One region of the Paenibacillus sp. NPDC101420 genome, then DNA from elsewhere that is predicted to be linked to it. Evidence: riboswitches for the same ligand, from Rfam matches in the RefSeq annotation. Region 1 holds a riboswitch; the other holds the start of a gene.
The links. Region 1 has a riboswitch for S-adenosylmethionine ahead of metA (homoserine O-acetyltransferase MetA). Riboswitches for the same ligand answer to the same signal wherever they lie in the genome.
Positions count from the first base shown of each region.

Region 1 (3,137 bases):
TTTTGTGGCCCCAGCATTTTCTTCAACCATAGAATTTCACTTCGCAGACCGATAATTTCACTGAGATGTGACTTCTTGGTATGCATGAGGATATCTTCTTCCAGCTTCTCAATCCGAGCTTCAATTCGGTCGCCGACGGAGAAATAGTTATCAACGACAAGGTCAATTAGCAAGTAAAGGAACATATCCGGTTCACTTACTTCTTGCTCCCAGAGCATAGGCTTCAGGATTCGTAGTTCATTGATCTTTTGTTTCGTGACAGTGATGATGTAATGTCTTCCAAGGAATACATTGAGCGCCCGTAGAAAAATTTCTTCATCGTCAAAGCGGATGCTATTTACAACTATAAAGTAGTGACTTTCGTATATTTCGATCTTTGGACGCTGATCCTCTTCGCTAAGGCAATCCTCAACAGCAAGATCATGTAGGTTGAACAAGGGCTGAAGCAGCTCCAAATCCTCAACATCGGCGTCAATCCAATAGAACCCTTCCGTTGGGGGTGTTAGTGTTTCATCAATTTCATCAATAGGTGTAAAAACCCCTGCATTTACCAGCCGGATTTTCATCTGATTTCACTCCTCCTATCCCCAGGTCTTCACTAGGGACTGCTAAATTAAGCACAGAGAAAAAAATCAGCTTGGCCGGCGGTACAATCAATACATAGGGCCAAATGACGTTTCGAGGGCATGAAGAAGAACTGCTCCCGCCGCCGGCAAGCTGATGATTATCCTGTGTGGTTGCTCATTCTGTACACATATTTGCGAGCTCGGGTCGCCTTCCATCCTTCTTCTCACCTCTTCTTTTCGTTCAGGTATGAAATACTTGTCTAGTATAACAACGGAGTATGCCTCTTTCAAGCAAATTTATTGTGATTTTGAGGCTTCTTCAGCATTGTATGGACTTGACGAAAAGGAGGTTCATGATTTAAAGTGAATTTTAAAGTAATTTAATTGAATACAGCTAAATCTTATCAAGAGCAGGTGGAGGGACTAGCCCTATGAAACCCGGCAACCGGCGTGTAAACGCACGGTGCTAATTCTTGCGGAATTTCTGCAGACGTCTAATCGTCTTCAGGAACATTCTGGCAGATGAGAGAGGCGCATATGACTGTAGATATGACCTTTCTCGATTTCCGAGGAAGGTCTTTTTATGTTCAGCAAGCCGCAGTGCGGCAAAATAACTAAATTCAGCTAAGGAGTGGAAAGACAATGCCAATTAAAATTCCCGACAGTTTACCGGCGAAAGAAGTACTATCCGGAGAAAATATTTTTGTGATGGACGAAAGTCAGGCTTTCCATCAGGATATCCGTCCACTACGGATTGCTATTCTGAACCTCATGCCGACTAAAGAGACGACAGAGACTCAATTGCTGCGTTTAATTGGAAATTCGCCACTACAAGTTGATGTTACTTTATTGCATCCGCGTTCCCATATTTCCAAGAATACTTCTGCTGAACATTTGAAGAGCTTTTACAAAACCTTTGACGAGATCAGCCACCGCCGTTTGGATGGTTTAATCGTTACAGGTGCTCCTGTAGAACAAATGGAGTTCGAGGAAGTATCGTATTGGGAAGAACTGAAAGAGATTTTTGAATGGAGCAAGGACAATGTGACTTCAACCATGCATATTTGTTGGGCGGCACAGGCAGGCTTATATCATCATTTTGGTGTTCGTAAAGTGGCATTGCCTGAGAAATGTTTTGGCGTCTTCCCTCATACGATTAATCAAAATAACATTAAACTGTTGCGCGGCTTTGACGAGGTATTCCATGTACCACACTCTCGTCATACCGATGTCTCCCGTGAAGATATTGAGAATAATCCAGATCTGCAGATTCTGGCGGAATCCGAAGAAGCTGGTATGTATCTAGTGGCTACAAACGACGGTAAACAAATATTTGTGACCGGACATTCCGAATACGATCCTCTATCCTTGAAATGGGAATATGACCGTGATGTGTCTAGAGGGATGGAGATGGCTTTGCCGAAACATTACTTCCCTAAAGATGATCCAGAACGTACACCTCCAGCAGTGTGGCGTGCGCATGCCAATTTATTATTCTCTAACTGGCTCAATTACTATGTATATCAAGAAACGCCTTATGATATCGACCCGATTGTTTACTAATAATAGCGCTACAATATAAATTAGGAGGCATTAATCATGGATGACAAACTTAGGATTGAAAGTAGACTGGCTCAAATAGGTTCTCAAGAAGATCCAGCCACAGGAGCAATTAATTTTCCGATTTATAATGCAACGGCATTTCGTCATCCAAAACTCGGTCAGAGCACAGGGTTTGATTATAGCCGTACCAAGAGTCCGACCCGTTCAGTGCTTGAGAATGCAGCTGCAGAACTGGAATCCGGAGATGCAGGATTTGCTTGTAGCTCAGGGATGGCAGCGATACAAACGGTGCTTACCTTGTTTGCTCAAGGCGACCATCTGATCGTTTCGCTGGATCTTTACGGCGGTACCTATCGTTTGTTGGAACGGATTATGTCCAAGTTTGGAATCACTGCTTCATATGTAGACACGAATGATTTGGATGCACTGGAAACTTCGCGTCGTCCAAATACGAAAGCTGTATTTATTGAAACGCCAACGAACCCACTTATGATGATCACGGATATTGAAGCCGTGTGCACTTGGGCACGTCATCATGGGTTACTTAGCATTGTAGATAATACGCTGCTGACTCCATTCTTCCAACGGCCTATAGAATTAGGTGCGGATATTGTAGTTCATAGCGCTACTAAGTATTTGGGTGGTCATAATGATGTACTGGCAGGCCTGATTGTATCCAAGGGTGTAGAATTATCAGCTGAATTAGCTATTCTACATAACTCTATTGGCGCCGTGCTCGGACCAACAGACAGTTATCAGTTGATGAGGGGCTTGAAGACATTGGCGCTGCGTATGGAGCGTCACGAAAGCAATGCATTAGCGATCGCTCACTACTTATTAGAGCATCCAGCGATTGCGGAAGTGTTCCATCCAGGATTGCCTGATCATCCAGGACATGAAATCCAGAATCGCCAATCTTCAGGCAATACCGGTATTTTTTCTTTCAAATTAAAAGATGCCAGATACGTAGAGCCGCTTCTTCGTCATATTCGTCTTATTGCATTCGCA
Region 1 covers NZ_JBNNSE010000001.1:1,448,417-1,451,553, reverse strand. The annotation lists gene corA (magnesium/cobalt transporter CorA) at 1-566, opposite strand, end outside; SAM riboswitch class I at 965-1,095, shown strand; gene metA (homoserine O-acetyltransferase MetA) at 1,209-2,129, shown strand; gene ACQKMP_RS06365 (aminotransferase class I/II-fold pyridoxal phosphate-dependent enzyme) at 2,166-3,137, shown strand, end outside.

Region 2 (3,137 bases), on a different contig from region 1:
CCTCTTATCCTTGGTATTTGTATGAATAAGGCTATATATGGACGTACCTTATTTCCGTGTGAAATGTCGTACTAGTCGATCACCGGCCATTTGTAGCAGTTGCACCAGTATGACCATCAAGACTACAGAGATAATCATAACTTCCTTCTCATATCGGTAATATCCGTAACGAATCGCTAGATCCCCTAGCCCGCCGCCGCCTACCATCCCGGACATTGCCGTATAGGAGACCAATGTAACCAGTGTGATCGTTACCCCAGAGAGAAGACCTGGACGAGCCTCTGGCAAAAGAACACGCATAACGATCTGATTCGTGGATGCTCCCATCCCTTGCGCCGCTTCGATTACTCCACGATCCACTTCTCTTAATGCCGTTTCCACCAAGCGAGCAAAGAATGGAGCTGCACCAATCACGAGCGGTGGAATCGTACCGAGTACTCCGATGGAAGTTCCAACAACGGCTTTGCTAAATGGAATTAATGCTACCATCAAAATGATAAACGGTACCGAACGTAGGATGTTTACAACGAACGATAAGACCGAGTAAATTACTCTGATTACTATACTATTCGATCTTCCCCATAAATACAATAGAATTCCGAGTGGTAAACCAAGAATAATTGTGAACAATCCAGAGAATATTAACATTTGCAAGGTAGCAACTGTAGCATCCATCATTTCTTGCCAGTTTAAGTCTGCGAAATTCATTACGAAATCACCTCCACTTCAAGGCCTTGAGCGGTTAGTTCGGCTATCGTCACAGCGATCGCTTCAGCTGGACCTTCGAATCGAACAATCATTTGTCCATAAGGTACGTCTTTTATCGTTGAAATGGTACCATGCAGAATGGCGAAGCTAACACCTGTCTCACGTACTACATTGGAAAGTGCAGAGCCGTAGGTCTTCTCTCCGAAAAAAGTAATTTTGACGGCCTGAGAGTTGTCCCCAGCAGCAGCGTCAAGCGCCGTACGAAGGGGCCCCTCATTCTGTGATTCACTGCGAATGAAATCGCGAGTGACCTCATGCTGCGGCTTCAGGAATACCTCCGTGACTTTACCTTGCTCAACGATACCACCACCATGAATGACCGCAACACGGTCGCAGATGCTCTGAATCACGTGCATTTCGTGAGTGATCAGCACAATGGTCAGATGGAATCGTTTATTAATATCGAGCAATAGCTTAAGAATAGAGTCTGTCGTTTGTGGATCAAGCGCAGAGGTTGCTTCGTCACACAGCAGCACATCAGGGTCGCTGGCAAGTGCCCGTGCGATGCCGACCCGCTGCTTTTGTCCGCCTGATAATTGGGAGGGGTATTTATCCCGGTGTTCTTCAAGCCCCACTAAGGCAAGCAAATCTTTCACTTTAGTATCAATATCTGCTCTCGAAGTGCCTGTGAGTCGCAGAGGAAAAGCAATGTTATCGTACACCGTCGCAGAAGATAGCAGATTGAAATGTTGAAAAATCATCCCAATTTTGCGCCGTTGTTCCTGCAGCTGACCTTGAGTAAGCTTGGTTAGTTCAATGCCATCTACCCAAACTTCCCCTTCTGTCGGACGCTCCAACAGATTAATGCAACGGATCAATGTACTTTTCCCCGCTCCAGAATGGCCAATAACTCCGAATATTTCACCTTTTTCGATAGACAAATTCAATCCGGAAAGTGCTGTAGCCGCATGGCTGCCTTTTCCATATACCTTTGTTATTCCTTTTAGATTAATCAACGCTCGTCGCCCCCTTTATAATTCACTTATTCCATACAAAAAAACCTCCGACGATCGATGCAGATCGCAAGAGGCTCTGTGTGTTTATTTAGACAATGCCTTCTCATCTGCCAACGACCACAAACCTTGCGTCATTGTAGGAATTAGCACCATGACATTTGTACAAAACGCTAATCGCGCTGTATACAAATCGGTTGCCGGGCTTCATCGGGCCTATCCCTCCGCCACTCTCGATAAGATATAGAGTATGAAATTTTATGTTTGAATTCGTACAGACTTTAATGCAAGCATAAGTATAGTAAGTTTCTTGTTTTTTGTCAAAAGGAAATATCTTGAACGCTTAGGATTGTACACGCTTTGCCTTGCTTATTTCCTTACGCAGCTGTTCATTGCTGTAGCTGAATGCCGCGATTAATGTTTTACAGTTCATTTCAAGGGACTGCTTTAAATCCTCAAGATGGCTATCTAAATCCTCAAGCTGAATTTTGTCATGCAAGCCTTGATGTCGCTGCCATAAATCATCCTGCATTTCGGAATTCATATAATGAATTTCAGCATTTCTACGCTTGCGTAGATTCTCCAGTGGATCACGATAAGAGTTCTTGATCTGTTCCAGTTGATCCGCTAATGCAGGATGCACATTCAATAACTGAAGTTGACGCAGTACTGTAAAATAAGAAAAGTGCGTTTTTAATTTGGAGGTTTTGAGGTCATAAAAATGATTCAGTACCGTCCCAAGCTTGTCCAGAAGAGAGAACACACGAATAAATCCATCTTTATAAAAATAAACATACCGCGCATAATCGCCTTGTTCCACTGGTGACATATCGTCCATATAACCAGCGATTACCGATTTCCGGTAAAAAGCAGCTGCGAACCAGCTTTGCTCCAATTCATCCAATGAGGAGATCAGTCCACGTGTCCAAATCTCCAGCTTGCGGTATTCATGGTCATTATCCTCATGAGCGTTCATTTCCTTGCGCAGTAAGGCTGCAAATGTGGCCATGTTCTCCATCGCGTCAGCCAATACACCGCTGTTCTTTCGAGGCGGCTCTCCAAGTATAACCCGCAGCATATCCCAGTCCTCCTAAAGTTTTGTCCAGCACCACGATATACCGATTTCCACTTTATTATTCCGCAGGTAAAGCGACTCTATCCACGGTGGGAACTTTCTACCAAGGGTGTTACAACGGTGTCATTGGATTCGTTGGATTTTTTTCAACAACTACATTTCTCGCGCGATTCAGCTGCCAGACTCTTACACTCATATAACATAAGACACCAAACAAACTAGCGATCAACAAAATATGAGCCAAAGCGGCAAATATGTACAATCTTTCATTATCTAGTGTGTAAACAACAGCAGCTCCACTAAATACCTGCATCAAGCACAGCAGAACAGCCGCTACGCCA
Region 2 covers NZ_JBNNSE010000005.1:384,519-387,655, forward strand. The annotation lists gene ACQKMP_RS22215 (methionine ABC transporter permease) at 49-708, opposite strand; gene ACQKMP_RS22220 (methionine ABC transporter ATP-binding protein) at 708-1,724, opposite strand; SAM riboswitch class I at 1,825-1,964, opposite strand; gene ACQKMP_RS22225 (Cthe_2314 family HEPN domain-containing protein) at 2,065-2,799, opposite strand; gene ACQKMP_RS22230 (COX15/CtaA family protein) at 2,909-3,137, opposite strand, start outside.
Region 2: linked by a shared signal. The riboswitch ahead of ACQKMP_RS22220 (methionine ABC transporter ATP-binding protein) and the one ahead of metA (homoserine O-acetyltransferase MetA) in region 1 are both predicted to bind S-adenosylmethionine.